Regions from separate parts of the Rossellomorea sp. KS-H15a genome, predicted to be linked through region 1. Evidence: riboswitches for the same ligand, from Rfam matches in the RefSeq annotation. Region 1 holds a riboswitch; each other region holds the start of a gene.

Region 1 (4,215 bases):
TCATACTTTCCTCCTCCTCAGAATAGGAATTTTGTCCTACTGTTTATGAATTTCGACACCAATATTCAAAACCCTCTATATTTTTCCAAAAATATTTTACTTTTTTCATTTTTTAATTGGGTTTTCATATGGTTCTTCGTGTTGTACTTCTTTCTCTACATATTCCTTATATCGACTTATTTGTGGTGCGGGAAAATAATTGAGCGTGCGTTCCTTGGAAAGCAAGGGGTTATCAATGGAATGGATGTAAAAAGGATAACTGCTCCAGGGGTATGTCTCGGGGTGGATGGTGAGTTTCGCTTCAACAGGATTGTGGTGGATATACCTGCTCGCTTTAATGAAATACGATGGCGTATCAATCTTGGTCGATCCATACCGCCCTTGGAACACATGACCGACATAATCATATTTCTTGTTGAAATAAACGGCGTAGCGGGTATGGAGGATACGGATGAATCTCTCAAGTGGAACTTCGTGGGTTTCAAGCAGCAGATGGATGTGGTTGGACATCAAACAGTAGGCGTGGGTGGTGAATGGGTACTTTTCTTTCGTTTCCTGCAAATACGTTATATACTTCCTGCGGTCTTCATCATCATGAAACAGATCCTGCTTACGGTTCCCCCTCGCCGTCACATGATAAGTCGTTCCCGGACTCCAATTCCGAGGCGTTCGAACCATATCATCACTCCTTCTCTTAAATCTCATATTCTTACACTAAACCTATTCGACACAAATACGTAAAATCCTCTTTTTTATTGAGGGACGGACCTCCATTCATTCACGAAACTCTGTGAACGAAATGGGTAGAGAGGTCCGTCCCTCCTTCTATCTCTCTCTTCTGTGGCCGTCAAGGTTGGTGATGCTGTTATGTGTGTAGTAGATGACTCGCTGTTTTCCAAGATGTTTCGTACTGAATATCAGATTCGACTCCGGTTTCATCTGGATCCATGTGATGACTCTCTTTTCGCCCCTCGTTGAAAGATTGGCCACTCTCCCTCTTGGTTGTTCCCCCATTCCATCTCCACCTTTTCCCCCAATTCGACAAAATTACAATTATATTTACATTTTAATACGTTTTACTGTAATTTTGTATACCTTTTCCAAATTATCTCGAATCGTAATCAAAATAACGATTTCAAAACGTGTAATTTCCTAATACCTCTACATAAAAGCTTTATCTTGAAGAAAAAAGGGATAGTCGGTGAAAACAATGGAGCTACATGTAGAATTACAGCATTACGGCAATGATGTATTGGAGCTTACCCAGAGAGAAGCCGCCCTTCGCCTGAATATCAGTCAGGGCGCACTATCAAACTATGAAACTGGTGCAAGGGACATCCCTTACAAGATGCTGCTTACCTTTAAGGAAGTCTATAAAATCCCGACCCATGAAATGAACCGGATCATGTATGGCGAGGAAAGCGACAGCCTTGGACAGAGTCACGATCCCATGATTCTGAGAGAAACCTTTGAAGACGAAGAAACAAAAGAAATCCTGAAAACCCTCGGGGAGCATCCCAAATTCAAGCGAACCCTGTCATCCCTCTCCTACTTCACAGACAAGCGCAAAGAAAAATTCATCGCACACGTCAACCACTTTTATCAGACGATGAAGGGCTGGTAGAATCCTGTGGGAGGGACGGACCTCACTATCCGCAACTTAAACCCTGTTATACCGGGATTTCCGCTCCCATCTCCTCATAAAAGCGAGGTCCGTCCCTCTATATGTTGAGACAGGTCCCTCCACCAAAAAAAGCGCCTAGATTCCCGGGTTGGGGGTCTAGAGCGCTTTTTGGTTTGCATCTATGGTGTATCCTGATTGGAGTTCTTGTTTGAGCCAGTGAATCATTGTGTTGGTGTCCATGTTTCCTTGTTGACCTTTGTCGAACGCTTTTTGGATCACGTTCAGAATATGCTGATCGCCGTTCACATTTCCTTTCAAAATGACAACCTCCTACATCATTAAACAGTTTATATCACTTTATTACACTATTAGACGGTTTTTCAAACATCAATTTTATGCTATATTACCAGAAAAAACCACTAAATGGAAGATAAAATTTATTGAGAATTATCTTAAAAAATGACTATATACCTATTCAACTACTCTACCCTCTTGTCGATATAATAGTGGTATGGTCTTGAAAAGTGGCAAAATCATCGAAAGGTGATGACGCAAAGCTAAAGGGGCTATTACATGCCAGCCAGCTACCAAACCAAGGAGGGATTATTTTGTCGTTTTTGACACCCGAAGAAATAGTAGTGAAAAAGAAAGCTCGAAAAATGTGGATGTACATAGGTTTATTTGTTTTTACTGTCGCGCTTATAGCGGGCACAACATTTTTAACGTACAACATGTAAAAGCGTCCTGAGGCGCTTTTTTAATTTTATAAACTTTCATTCTACAATTTATGGAAAGTTTCGGGGTTTTTCGATAGAATAAGAGAAGTAATCTAAACTAGTTGGAGGCAACCATATATGCATAAAGAAGTTAAACTCATCCGGGGATTAAGACAACCATCCTACTTCTTTTATCAATTGAAAGAAACGGAAGTATTAAGAGGATATAAACAAAAGATATTCCTTGTTTTCCTATTGTCTGCCCTTGTCTTTGGCCTCATATCTTCCTTTGGAATCGGAATGGATCCTCTATCAAAGGAACTGACGAAACTTTCACCTTTCACATTCGAGATGGAAAAGTTCTTATTTTTATTAGGTAGAATCATTTCTGGAATATTATATGCGGCGGTGATCCTGTTTGTACCAGCCCTGATTTTCTGGACGATTTCAGACGAAGGGGAATATCGCAAGCTCGTCATCACGCAAAGCCTAGTTCTTATCATTTTATTAATTGAAAGACTAACGTACATTCCTTTATCCATTTTCCTTTCACTTGATTGGTTCTCATCGCCTCTATCACTCGGAGTCATCGCTCAATACATAACCGCTAAACCATGGGTCATCTATTTCCTGGGCTGTTTCTCCCTCTTTAAGATATGGGTTTTCTATATTCAATATAAAGGAGTCAAGAGACTCACCCAGCAAAAAAACTGGCTCATCTGGCTCGTGATTTTATTAACAAATCTACTATTCTGGGCTGCTACTGCATTTCTGGCATTCCTGGATTTATCCACTCTAATCTAACTATTTAAAGGCTGTGAACAATCATGCATAAACGAACCATAATATACACCACCCTCACTGTGTCGCTCCTTTTTATAGGTGCCAATACCTATCTCATTGAAAAAGCGGACAGTAAAGTCGACCGGGAGGTCCGCGTCGCCGAATGGGAACCCGTCAACAAAGGGTCTCTCGCCAAAGAAATGCCGAAAGCAGGAGTCGTCGCTTCCGAAGAAGAAAACTACATCTATTTTAACGATGAATTCGGTTCCTTCAAAAAATTCCTCGTCAAGGAAGGGGATCAGATCAAATCGGGAACTCCCCTCTATGAATACGAAGTAACCGATCAATCTCAGCAAAAGAGCGTACTGGAATCAGAAGCTGATCAGCTCGAAGACGAGATCGACAGCATCGAAGATAATATTTCCGACCTGAAGCGACTGGAATCATCCCTTCCATCAGGCTCAACGGATGATAAAGAAATACCGATCGACGCCAGTGCCCTTCAATCGGAATATGATCTGAAAAAAGAGATTGCCGCAAAAGAATTGGAAATCGATCGCCTTGAAAGCCAAATCGACAATCTTGAGCGCCAAATCAAGGATATCGAATCATACGAAACGACCCTGACCGTCCAAAGCAGCGTGGACGGAACCATTAAGGACCTTTCCCATGCGATCGACAATCCATTGATCACGATCGCATCGCAGTCCACCGTCGTCACAACCGAACTGACGGAAAAAGAAATCGTCAAAGTCGATGAAAACATGAGCGCAACCGTTCAATCGGATGTTGAGAAAAAGACCCAAAAAGGAATCGTTACCCGGGTAGCAACCTTGCCAAAGAACGATCCTCACATCCAAACCGACAGTCTGTACCCTGTAGAAATCAAACTGCAGGACACAAAAAACGAACTGCTTCCAGGACACCATGTCTTCCTATCCATCATCACGGATGAAGTAAAGGGCGCATTTGTGGTCCCAATGACGGCTGTTGAAAAAGATGGGGAATACAAATACATTTGGATTTTAACACCAAAAGGAACCGTCGAAAAACGAAAAGTCGAAACCGGACTTACAGTGGGCGGACAGCAGC
Region 2 (4,215 bases), 310 kb from region 1:
AATAGCTGACGAGCATGCTTTCTTCCAGCACCTTTTTCGCTTCGTGGGGATTACATACTTCCAGGACAACGACTTCTTCGTTAAAATCCAGCCCTTTATCCTGAAGCTTTGCGGCCAGGTCAAGATTCCACAGAACCCCGAAGCTTTCTTCTTTCAAGGCTGCCTCTACTGCTGATACGGCATCCTTCACATTCATTGAAACTTCTTTTGTGTAGTGGAACATTTTGATCCTCCTTTTTGAGTCATGGTTACTTATACCTCATAGCGTATAAAACGAAACGTCTTCTTAAAGGTCCGTCCCTCCCATTATTCCATGCCTCCGACCATTTTACCCATCATTTCTTCGTTCATGGGGCCGACGATTTTGTGCTGGATGAGGCCGTTTGTGTCGATCATGTAAGTGGTCGGGATCGTGAATGCCCGGTACTCGTCTCCGATATCCCCTTTTTCATCCATGAGAATGGGGAAAGTGAGTTCATAGCCGTCGACAAATTGCTGGACTGCCTTCTCCCCATCATCCTGTGAGGTCAAGTTGACAGCAAGGATTTCGACACTTTCTTTTTTCGCGTTTTTTTCGTAATACTGTTCCATATGGGGCATTTCCGCTTTACATGGCGGGCACCAGGTGGCCCAGAAATTCAGGATCACTTTCTTTCCCTGATAGTCGGAAAGCTTGACTTCTTCACCATCTAAAGTGGTCAAGGTAAAGTCCGGTGCACGATCCCCTTGGGTGAGCCCCTGCTTGGCATCAGTCAGATCCATGGACTCTTTGGCCAACTGGTCAGCCTCTTCTTTTGCCTTTTTTTCCTGTTGATCCTGAAACAAATTCACCAGGAAGATCCCGATCAGCAGGGCAACGATCGCCAGAGCAAAATTTCGTTTATTCAATGTTCGTTTTCCACCTTCCGTTGAAAAAGATAAGATAAACCATCACAATGAGATACGTCCAGGTGACAGTGGTAAACACAAAGCCTCCATAAATGGATTGGAATAGCAGCTGAATAAGGGTGAAAACGATCACCAATTGGATGGCCCAAGTATCGCTATCATTTTCTTTTTTCAGTAAAAATAAGATCAGTGCACCGTTGATGATGAATTGAGATACCCCTGCAAGAATATCAAATTGGAGCAAATGAAAGATAAGTTCAAAGAAAACGACTGTGCTCATCCAGGCAATGACCAGGTGAGACGTCCTACCCACCCTTTTAACGAAAATGAATAAAAGCACTGTCAGCAAGCCTAACCAATACCCCCACCTTCCACCATTGAAATAAAGGATCGTAATGGGATGTTCAATGACATTTTGAAAATCAACGAGAATGACACTCAGCTTCCAGATGACCAAAAAGTAAAAAACTCCATTTGAATACCAGTCGCTAGCCTTTCGATTCCAGAAGTAGAGGAAAAGAAAGGTCAAAATGAACGAGGCGATGATTGCTCCCCAGGTAGATGGGAATGTAAAGGTGCCTATGGTGTACCATCTTTCATCCATTCAGTTCTACACCTTTCATAGAGAAGTGTTTTTTTTCACGACGATATAGTAGACAGAAGGATGCAGATGCCCCACTGTTGTCTTGAATCCTGCTGAATTGAGCTGACGTTCAAGTTCCTCAGATGGTATACGTTCTTCTAAAGGAGGTCCCATTTCCGATTCCACCGCTTCCCAATCAAGAATCAACCAGATTCCATCGTCCTTCAGCATATCGTGAAGATCCTGAAAGACTTTGATCAGGTCCGGCACTTCATGTAAGACGAAGGCAGAAACGGCCCTATCCAATGTACTTTTGTTAAAGCTAAGGTATTCAAGAGACGACTTTACATACACGATATTATCTATGTTTTCTTCCCCAGCACGATGTTTAAGGTACTCAAGCATCTCCTGCTGCAGGTCTACCGCCTGGACCTTCGTCTCCACCTCTTTGGCAATCGGAAGGGTTAGATAGCCATTCCCGCAGCCTAGATCGGCAACGATATCCTCCTTCCTCAATTGAAGCAACTTTAATACATTATCCACTGGTAGGAGCTCTTGTCGTTCCGGGTCAAGGAGCTTTGAAGCTTTGTGATGTTCGAATAAGTGTCCGGTCATGACGTTTCCTCCGTTCGAAATATATACCCTATTATGTATTAGTATCTTAAATTTCCATCATTCAGGCAAGTGATTTACTCATAGTGTATCCCTTACCGTCATGATTACAGACGGTGATAGTGCTCTTTTCCCGGCAAAAAAGGATCCCTCTCTGAAGGATCCTTTCGTATACGACGTGAAAATATGCTACCCTGTGAAGGAATCTAAATCTTAAGCAGCTCTCAATCCTTCGAGGATGAGCATGAAGTATTTGACGGTATCTCCACCGCGTTGATTGATAATGTCAATGTCATGTAGAATCTTTTGTATCTCTTCGATTCCGACACATTCAATAAACATCTCACACACTTCTTCCGCAGAGTACTCACCAATATGAGTGTACTTCAATGCTGTGCGATTTCTTCTGCAGAAACTTCTTAATTGTCTTTTTATATCTGCTAACTCCAACATCATCATCCTTCGTACAGATTCAAATCCAACAAAAACGAACATTCCCAGAGAAAAAGCCCACCAAAAAGGCAGGCTGAATGATACTAGAAAAAGATTCGAATTAGTATTCATTGCTCCATTGTTTTCGGTAACCCGGCGATCATTATTTTAATAAAAATGGTAGACCCGTGGTTTTGCGTCCTAATCTTTCAATTAGTTTGCCTTTTTCGAAAAATCACTTGAATATTGCCATTATACTAGAAAAATAAGGATATGAAAACAGTCTTTCGTAAACAAGTTGTTGATTTACCAGTTAACAATCTTTACAAGTAGTTGGAAGAAAGAGTTCCTCCGCCTTCACTCAAAAAAGTCCCCCTTCAAAATAGAAGAGGGACTTTTAAAACTTAAAAGTTAATATATTGACGTGGGTTAACAGCATTAGCGTGTGACGCACTCCATGAACCTCTGTATAGTTCAAAGTGTAAATGCTGTCCGAAAGAGTAACCTGTGTTACCCATGTAACCGATTTTGTCACCTTTATTTACTGCTTGTCCAGTGCTCACTAATGAAGAAGACATGTGGGCATACACAGTGGTAAACATTTGACCGTTAATAGAGTGAGTGATGTACACTACGTTACCGTAGCTTGAGCTGTAATGGCTCTTGATGACATAACCATCTGCTGCTGCAGAGATTGGAACACTTCCACGTGCCGCAATGTCTGTACCGTAGTGGAAACGTCGCTCACCATTTAAGACATCCCAACCAAAGTTGGTTGTGATTGTTCCACGTGCTGGTGCTGTCCATGCTCCTGCACTTACAGGGGCACTTGGAGCTGTTTCTTCAGGAGCTACTGATGCTGATGAAGACCCGCCGCTGCTGCTTGCTGTCGCCTGCTGTTGTGCTGCTGCACGCTTCGCCGCTTCCGCTTCTGCCTGGCGCTTACGTTCGATTTCACGCTGACGGGCTAATTCTGCCAGACGTGCTTGCTCAGCCTGGATTTCACCTTCAAGCTGATGTTCCATTTTTGAAAGTTCATCGGACTCTTTCTCAAGATCGGCTTTTTCTACTTTTAATGAAGCCTGTTGAGCTTCCAGCTGCTTAAATAATTCAGCTTTTTTAGCCTTTTGACTATCAAGGTCTTTCTTCAACGATTCCAAGTTTGCTTTAGACGATTCTAGATCAGCAAGCTCCTTTTCCACTTCCGCTTGCTTCTTCTCTAATTCCTCTTGATCACGTTTCTGTTCGTCCATGATCTTTTTGTCTGCACTTACAATGGTATTCACTGCTGTGACACGGTTGATGAAGTCTCCGAAGCTTTCCGCTCCTAGTAATACGTCTAGATAATTGGCAGAGCCGCCTTTTTCCTGAATGGCACGAGCACGTTCCTTCAGAAGTTCATTTCGCTCTTCAATCTTCTTCTTTAACTCTTCAATATCCGCTTTAAGTTTATTGATCTTTGCTGTTGTTTCATCAATTTCTTTTGTTTTTTCTGCAATCTTTGTTTCTGTATCTTTTAATTTCGTACTGATTTCGGCAATCTGTGATTCAAGGTCTTTTTGTTTATTGATCGTTTGGTCGATTTGAGAATTTTTTTCACTAATCTTGCCATTGATCTCTTCTTTTTTAGATGAAACGTCGTCCTGCTGTTTCTTCAAGTCCTCCACGGAGGAGTTAGCGCTAGCAGTGGTTGCTAACGT
Region 3 (4,215 bases), 420 kb from region 1:
TACATTTCCACTGGACACTGAAACATCAATGGTATTTTTCCCGGAGCCTGAGACCCCTGAAATATCCCCGTCTTCTACCTTTTGATTTTTTAGAGGAAGATTGCAGGAAATATCCCCGCTGCTCGCCTGCCCCTTCAGTTTAAAGCTTGCTTTCTCCGGTAGATCAAGCTCCACTCCCCCTGAGCTGACATCGAATGTCATGTCTCCCTTTAAGGAGTCCATGGTGACCGTTAATTCCCCTGAGGATAAGTCGCCTTCAAGGGGACCTTCAAAGTTTGATAATTCTACATCCCCCGAACTGATATCCACTCTTCCATCCTTTGTAGTGAGACCGCTTGCGACCAGGTCCCCTGAAGAGCCATCATGTTCGAACACATTTGTCTCGATGTTTTTAAGCTGCATATTCCCAGATCCCATGTCAATGGACAGTTCATCGAGCTTCCATTTCTTTGAATCAGATTCTCCAGCCATCACAAAATTGCCGGCGCCAATATCGATTTCCATGCTGTTACTATATTCTTTCGGAACATAGACCGTAACGTTTGATTTGCGGTTGAATCCAATCCATTGATACCATTTATGCTTGACCGCTACGTCAATCGTTTCTCCGTTCACCGCCAATGTCATTGTCCCTTTTCCCTCTATATCGACCTGTACTTCATTCTTGTCAGTTGGTATGACTTCTGTGTCGCTGTTTTCCAAGTCCAGGTCGATATGTTTGATATTATTCGTGACTTCAATCCGTTCTCCTGACTGACTTTCTTTTGCAAACAGTGATGTATTGTCATTTAGGATGACATAGAGCGTCCCCAATGCAAGCAGTGCAATCATGACGGCAAATGCGTTTTTCATTTCAATCCCTCGCTTTGGTTTGATTTTCCAATTGATACATTTATTTTAATGCAGTGGAGAGACTACGACAATGAGCCATAGGATTATTTTTGAATGGGACCAGAGGCGTAGGGTTGCCGGAATTGAAATATCGAGGCGTGGAATCTACTACAATCGTGGATGCTTGATTTAAATAGGCAAAGGTAGGGTACAAATAGATTAGACAATGCAGATAAGGAAGTGAAATCATGGAAGGAACACCTATGCCCCCAACCTTTTACGAGCAGCCGACGCTGGAGCTTGCCAAAGCTCTGTTGGGGTGCGTGTTAGTGAAAGAAACCGAAGAAGGGATCGCTTCAGGTTATATTGTAGAAACAGAAGCCTATATGGGGCCGATCGACAGGGCCGCCCACAGTTACGGAAACAGGCGCACAAAGCGGACGGAAGTGATGTTCCATGAAGCTGGCCGCATTTATACATACGTCATGCATACTCACTGCCTCGTAAACGTAGTGAGCGGAGAAAGGGAGAAGCCTGAAGCGATCCTCATCAGAGCCGTAGAGCCTCTTCATGGACAGGAGCTTATGGAAGCGAGGCGCCCCGGTCATGTGAAGAAGAATTGGACCAATGGGCCGGGAAAGTTGACGAAGGCTCTGGGCATTACCATGGAGGATTATGGGGGGAGTTATTTACAACCGCCGCTCATGATTACAGAAGGGTATCAACCTGAAAACATTTCCGCCGGGAAACGAATTGGGATTGATAACACAGGGGAAGCCAGGGATTATCCATGGAGATTCTGGGTTAGTGGCAATCCATTTGTTTCAAGATAGTCTTTCTTTATGAATTTTCAAATAATTTATGGAAAATACACCCCATAAGTACTAGTTATGTGGTATATTTTTCTTATAAGACAAATATCTTTATAAGCTGACCATTCGACTGGGGGCTTTGAACCTAAATGATAGATGGGCGCTTACATTTAGGGGAGCCAGTAGCGCAACCGACCACATGCGAACGCGGATAATGCGTTTTTGTGTGGTTTTTTTGTGGGTAAGACCAAAAACTAAAGAGAGAGTATAGGGGTCCTATGAACATCTTTACTATTTTCCAAGACGACTTTATCTACCATGATTTTCAGCCATTATATGATATGGGTGAACATCGAACCCTCTATGCTTATGAGGGTCTTTTGCGAAATAAGTATAATGAAAATCCCGAAAGTGTATTTCAATCGGCCATGAAGGCCAATATCTTGTACAAACTGGATACGTTGTCCATTTCAAAGGCACTTGAAAGTTTTTCGGAAAACGGGATCGGGGACTGTAAACTGTTTCTCAATATTTATATCACCACGATTTTGCACCCGAGCTTTCACACCTATTTTTCCGATCTTATGGACCGCCATTCTGACATGAAGGGCCGTCTTGTGCTTGAAATTAATGAGTCCAGTGCGGAAGAGCTTTGGCAGAATCCGTTGTTGAAAGAGTCTTTGAAGGAACTGAAGCAATATGGTGTCTGGTATGCGATTGATGATTTCGGGCAGGGGACGTCTTCCATCAAGAAATCCATTGAATATGAACCGGAAATCATCAAGCTTGACCGCTATTTCGCCATGAATTTGGCACAGGATGAAAAGAAACAGCGGTTCCTCTCTTTTTTCAGCCAATTCTACGGAAGTGATACGTTGATTGTGTTAGAGGGGATCGAAACAAAACAGGATATGCAGGTGGCAAGGGAAATCGGGATAACGATTGGACAGGGCTTTTATTTAGGAAAGCCGAGCCGGTTATTGGCTTAGAAGGTGAGAGTGACTCTGACATAGCGGGGTCACTCTTTTTGTTACCGAATTGTCAGATTTGAAATAAAATTGAAAAATTTTAACATTTCTATTAAACTGAGGAAAAAGAGAATAAAAGGGGATTCAATATATGAAATATCTCAAGTTTCCAATCAGGTTCATCTTTTATTATATTCTCGGTCTAATTGGGATCCTGGCCGTGAGTATTGCCCCGGAAGTGTTCAAGGAAAGAGGGCTGTATAATGTTGTTGGCTACTTGGAGGAGTTCATCAAGTTCATCTTTGTTTTCATGGATGGGGCCAATTGGAGTTATTCATATAAAGGGATTACCGTCAATTTCCTCGATATGCTTTGGGGACCATACCTGTATTCACTGCAGATTATTGGGGGAGCATTGGGCATAGGGCTTGGTATTGCCTTTATTCTTACCGTTTTCACCGTCTTTTTACCCCGACCGATCACATCGGTTCTTAAGAAAGCATTGAATCTCTTGGAGACGGTGCCTGATTTAATGTTTGCGTTCATGCTCCAGTTGATGATTGTCTATGTATTTAAATATTTCGGTGTGGAACTGATGAATTTTACCGAGTTCGGGGAGGAGAAGATCTTTCTTGCCCCGATGATTACGCTGTCGATCATCCCGATGATCTCTTTTTTCCGGATCCTCATTTTCATTATGGAAGAAGAGTTATTGAAGCCTCACATTGAATTTGCCCAGAGTAAGGGGATGTCGAAAGGGCGGATCCTCTTTTCACATGTTTTGAAAAATATCTCACCAAGTCTTTTCTATCATGGAAAGCTGATCATTTGGGGGATGCTATCGAGTTTATTCATCATTGAAACCATTTTTAACATGAGAGGAATCACCTATTATATCATACAGGATTTCAGGCCGATGGTCATTGCGATCTCATTGATTATGATCTACACCCCTTTTTTCATCGTGTACCAAGGTGTTTACCTGTGGATCAATCATGAGAGCAGTGAGGATCACGCGAAATATAAACGGGATAAAACGAAATGGACTGAATGGAAGATATGGGGCTTTCTATCGACCATACGCAGGCTGTGGTGGCAGCATATGCATAATGGCAAATTCGCCACCGGGTTCACGGTGATATTTGGTTTGATCGCGGTCAGCTTCCTTTATTCAACATTGAAAGAAGAGCCCATCAAACAAATTCAATTTATGAAAAATGATGAGGGACGGATCATCAGTGCCCCTCCTCATAAACCATTTGGGGACATGATTCTGGGATCGGATTTCTTCGGTTACAGTATTCTCGATCAGCTTATTGTGGGGGCGAAGTATACCCTGTTGTTTGCTTTAATTGTTGCTTCCCTGCGGGTGGTCGGGGGATTCTATCTTGGTATCGCCTATCATTTCCACTTGAAAGAAAGCAGGAAGAACTGGCTTGACCGCATGGTGGATTCGATTCACTTTCTTCCTTTAAGTCTTATCGCTTATCTCTTATTAAGACCGGTCCTTTGGGGGTTGCCTGTGTTGGGGTGGGATCACTCGATCTTTGAAAGATTGGTGTTCGAAGCCGTTGTCTTAACGATCCTTGTGCTGCCGTTGACCA
Region 4 (4,215 bases), 1.3 Mb from region 1:
GCGGAATGAACGTTCATTCCGCTTGAGATATGAGAAACGAATCGCTTCTCACATATGTAATCGTACAGCGTCCCACATACTTTCCTCTACATCAGTAAGCATAGAGGTATCAGGCTCCAATTCTCCGATCCGGACAAGTCGCTGAAGTTCGAGAAAGGCACCATAAAGGATGGCGATCAAAGCCGTGGAAGGCAGATTCTTGATGATCTTCTTCTCTTTTCCAGAATCGAAGAAGCATTTAAATAGATTCAACAGTTCTTCGAAGCATGTGTGACTTTCCTCGTTGAGGAAGTGGGCGCTGCTGTGTGTCCTGATGAAGTAGAGCGCCTGGCTCTGTTCTTTTGTAAATTGAATCATCGATTGGAAAATATGATGAAATTGATTCCGTATCGACTTCTCATACGGGAAATCATTTTCCACTGTTTCAGTAAAAATTTTCACATATTCTTGAAAAATCGTATTCCCAAGGACTTCTTTATTTTCAAAATAGCGATAGATCGTTCCTGCTCCCACGCCTGCGGACGAGGCAATCATGGGAATCGTCGTGGCGTCATAACCCCGTTCTGCAAATAGAGCCAGTGAACTCGCTACAATGCTGTCCCGCTTATTTAATGCCATTGACATACCAATTCAGCCTTTCATAACGGTAATGCGGAATGAATGTTCATTCCAGTATAGTGTATACCCATGTGAAAGTGTTCTCAATCACACGAAATACCCATTATTTGTGAAGGTTTTGTTAAGACGGGGGTATGGCCCTTTTTTTCTTTTCTATTATAATTGCCGGTCCAACTCTATCATTTTTTCATAGAATAACCTTGTAAGAGAGCTCACTTACTAGAGTTATAAAAAGAAAGGGGGGATTTTAGATGTCTTTAGGACTTGTCACCTTTCTGATTGCCGTATTATTACTTGTTGCTTGGTTGTTGGTATCGATCTTGGCTCCAAACAGCAATCTGGTATCTGTGTTGAAAAACGCCGTTTGCAGTACTTTGGGATGTTAATCTAAGTTCTTTTAATAGGGACGGACCTCCAAATGCCTTTCATTCGAAGATGAAACAGGCCCTGTGGAGGTCCGTCCCTCTCTATGTTTACTATTTCACATAAGGGGAAAATACTATCCATGAGATATTTCAAGGAGGTATTACTTTATGAGAAGGCTAGAAGATAAGGTCGCGGTGATTACAGGAGCTGCCACTGGGATCGGGGCAGCGACTGCCAAAGTGTTCGCCCGTGAAGGTGCGACGGTGGTTTGTGCAGATATTAATGAAAAGGAAATGAATAAGACAGTCGATGGGATCAGAAGCGATGGTGGAAAGGCAGAAGCATTCCATCTCGATGTTTCCAGTGAGGAAAGTGTCACGTCGCTTGCTGAAAAGATAAAGGAGAAATTTGGTGTGATCGATGTCCTCTTTAACAACGCCGGGGTCGATGAACAGGGTGGTAAGGTGCATGAATATCCTGTGGAACTATTTGATCGGATCATCGCAGTCGATTTGCGAGGGACTTTTTTATGCAGCAAGTATCTAATCCCACTTATGCTTGAAAATGGCGGATCCATTATCAATACGGCGTCCATGTCCGGCCATGCGGCAGATCTGGACCGGTCTGGCTACAATGCGGCAAAGGGTGGAATCATCAACTTTACGAAAGCCATGGCCATTGATTATGCGAGACATGGCATCCGAGTGAATTCCCTCTCACCCGGAACAATCGAGACCCCACTGATTGACGATCTCGTCGGGAGCAAACAGGAAAAGATGGGTGAGGAATTCAGGGAGGCCAATAAGTGGATCACACCGATGGGCCGTTTGGGAAGACCGGAAGAAATGGCGACGGTGGCCCTGTTCCTCGCATCGGACGACAGCTCCTACGTGACAGGTGAAGACATCACAGCAGACGGAGGCATCATGGCTTACACTTGGCCGGGTAAAATGTTGATCGAGGAAGAAGAGTGGAGAAAGGGTACAGAATAATATGAGGGACGGACCTCCAATCTTACGGCAGCCTTTGCATCAAAGGTTGTATGTGGGGTGGGGGTCTTTTTTTGTTTGAATAACGGAAGAGAATTTATAAAATTCAGAGGATAATAGTTGTTAAATGGAGGTCTAACTAGTAGGATAGTCTTACAAATATATGAGTTGGAAGCGAAGATCATTCACTGGTGAAATGGGCGCTGTTTGTGAATAGGAGCGAGTGGCGCAACCGGCCAGCACATTGCCAAGCGGAGAGCCTCCATAAAACGACTACTATCTCTTTGGTACATATTTGTTTTGTCTCTACTAATTTTTTTGAGAAAGAGGAAGTGTTGCGAAGTGCTGAAAACCAAATCAAGAAATAGTACTCAAGTATTTAAGGAGTCTGCTATACTTGCAGCCATTGAAGAATCGCTTGCTATGATAGAATTCGATGGGAACGGAAATGTGCTCTGGGTGAATGGGAATTTTGCAAGGACGATGGAATATGATATAGAAGAAATGATTGGGATGCACCATCAGACATTTTGTACAACGGAGTTTGCCGGCAGTCTGGATTATAAGAAGTTGTGGCGGGATTTAAGGAATGGGAAAAGCTTTCAGGAGAAAATTCAGCGGGTCACGAAGACCGGGAAACTTCTTTGGTTGGAGGCTACATATACACCGGTATATAGTGAAGAAGGAAAACTTGAAGGTGTTGTAAAGATCGCGACGGATATTACAGAACGGGAAACAACGATTGGAAAGGTTGCCTCTGAATTACAGAAGATGTCTGAAGAGCTAAGTGAAAAAGCTGAGCAGGGGATAACAAGAAGTGAAGAAGCGGCTATTGCCACCGGGAAACTGGTCGAGGACTCAAATGAAAATATGAAAACCTTGGAGTCTCTTACTCTGCAGGCACATTCGATCGGGAATATTGTCAAGACGATCAGGGAGATTGCGACTCAAACCAATCTTCTTGCACTGAATGCCGCCATTGAAGCGGCACGTGCCGGAGAACATGGAAGAGGATTCAATGTGGTAGCAGGTGAAGTGAGAAAGCTTGCCACAAGGGTCCAGGATTCCATTCAGGAAGTGAACGCCCATGTGGAAGGAATCACAGGCGAAATCAAAAAAATCAATGAAGGAACAATCCGGTCACAATCAGGCATTTCAAACAACCAGGGCCTCAACGAACACGCCGTCCTGGCCTTCAAAGAAATCGGCCGTGCAGCCCGACGCCTCGACCTACAGGCGCGGGACTTCAAAGATATCCTGTAAGCTTGAGGGACGGACCTCCAATTTCCCCCGATCCGGTTGTGAATTCATCGGAAAAGGTGAAGGATTGGGGGTTCTTTTCTTTAGTCGGGTAACGTGGTGAGGGACGGACCTCAAAATATCCATTGGAGGATCCATAATTAATGGTTTTGGAGGTCCGTCCCTCAAACCATATCTTCCCATCCATCACGGGGTGTGGTAGAATGGGGGTAACTTATGAGAAATGGAGGTTTTCCTTTTGATTTTGATCAGACTACGTATCCGCAATTTGAACGCTTAATTGAATATGTTCAAAGGCTCTGCCTGTGTGCAGGGTAAATGGGATTGGTCTGACTATTTTTAAAGGAATTCTTCATTTAACGTGAAATGAAGGTGAAGGGAGTGCGCATGGCACTCTCTTAAAAATAGAATTGAATACGTACCGAGAGGCGCTATAGTGTGTTTTTTTATTGAAAAACATGCAGGGGGAAAATGCGGTCTTCTTCTTGCGCCATTGGTATATTCAAATCCATTTACAAAAAGCACAGGCGGAGGCCTGTGTTTTTTTCTGCACCATATGACCAAAATAAACAAACAGGAAGTGACTATGTAATGGAAGAAAGATTAAAAGCGATCGCCATAGGCGTTAATACGAAGGATAAAAACAATGACTTTGAGTATTCGATGTTAGAGTTGAAAGGATTGGCCGATGCCAGGCAAATCGATGTCGTGGGGGAACTGACTCAGAACCTGCCCCGGCCGAATCATGTGCATTATATCGGAAAAGGGAAGATTGACGAACTGCTGCCGCTCATAGAAGAGTGGGAAGCGGATGTTCTGATTACAAACGATGAACTTGCGCCTTCTCAGATCCGGGTCCTCGAAGAAAAGCTTGATGTCCGGGTGATGGACAGAACGATGCTGATTCTCGATATCTTTGCAGAACGGGCGAAAACCCGTGAAGCTCAGTTGCAAGTCGAGGTGGCACAGCTGCAATACATGC

The links. Region 1 has a riboswitch for cyclic di-GMP ahead of M1J35_RS01515 (hypothetical protein). Riboswitches for the same ligand answer to the same signal wherever they lie in the genome.
Region 2: another riboswitch for cyclic di-GMP. It lies ahead of M1J35_RS00115 (hypothetical protein); the one in region 1 lies ahead of M1J35_RS01515 (hypothetical protein).
Region 3: another riboswitch for cyclic di-GMP. It lies ahead of M1J35_RS03780 (EAL domain-containing protein); the one in region 1 lies ahead of M1J35_RS01515 (hypothetical protein).
Region 4: another riboswitch for cyclic di-GMP. It lies ahead of M1J35_RS22755 (methyl-accepting chemotaxis protein); the one in region 1 lies ahead of M1J35_RS01515 (hypothetical protein).

Annotation. Positions count from the first base shown of each region.
Region 1 is NZ_CP096886.1:332,333-336,547, forward strand. Features, by position in the region: gene M1J35_RS01490 (hypothetical protein) at 1-4, opposite strand, end outside; gene M1J35_RS01495 (transposase) at 106-678, opposite strand; gene M1J35_RS01500 (hypothetical protein) at 826-1,014, opposite strand; gene M1J35_RS01505 (helix-turn-helix domain-containing protein) at 1,211-1,624, shown strand; gene M1J35_RS01510 (hypothetical protein) at 1,781-1,942, opposite strand; cyclic di-GMP riboswitch class I at 2,141-2,216, shown strand; gene M1J35_RS01515 (hypothetical protein) at 2,479-3,144, shown strand; gene M1J35_RS01520 (efflux RND transporter periplasmic adaptor subunit) at 3,168-4,215, shown strand, end outside.
Region 2 is NZ_CP096886.1:22,172-26,386, forward strand. Features, by position in the region: gene M1J35_RS00095 (DUF302 domain-containing protein) at 1-223, opposite strand, end outside; gene M1J35_RS00100 (redoxin domain-containing protein) at 307-888, opposite strand; gene M1J35_RS00105 (hypothetical protein) at 881-1,492, opposite strand; gene M1J35_RS00110 (class I SAM-dependent methyltransferase) at 1,508-2,086, opposite strand; gene M1J35_RS00115 (hypothetical protein) at 2,297-2,542, opposite strand; cyclic di-GMP riboswitch class I at 2,660-2,748, opposite strand; gene M1J35_RS00120 (murein hydrolase activator EnvC family protein) at 2,920-4,215, opposite strand, start outside.
Region 3 is NZ_CP096886.1:748,063-752,277, forward strand. Features, by position in the region: gene M1J35_RS03770 (DUF4097 domain-containing protein) at 1-852, opposite strand, end outside; gene M1J35_RS03775 (DNA-3-methyladenine glycosylase) at 1,080-1,664, shown strand; cyclic di-GMP riboswitch class II at 1,769-1,849, shown strand; gene M1J35_RS03780 (EAL domain-containing protein) at 1,922-2,632, shown strand; gene M1J35_RS03785 (ABC transporter permease subunit) at 2,763-4,215, shown strand, end outside.
Region 4 is NZ_CP096886.1:1,619,128-1,623,342, forward strand. Features, by position in the region: gene M1J35_RS08325 (TetR/AcrR family transcriptional regulator) at 49-624, opposite strand; gene M1J35_RS22690 (hypothetical protein) at 870-1,004, shown strand; gene M1J35_RS08330 (SDR family oxidoreductase) at 1,152-1,976, shown strand; cyclic di-GMP riboswitch class II at 2,135-2,220, shown strand; gene M1J35_RS22755 (methyl-accepting chemotaxis protein) at 2,316-3,236, shown strand; gene hflX (GTPase HflX) at 3,825-4,215, shown strand, end outside.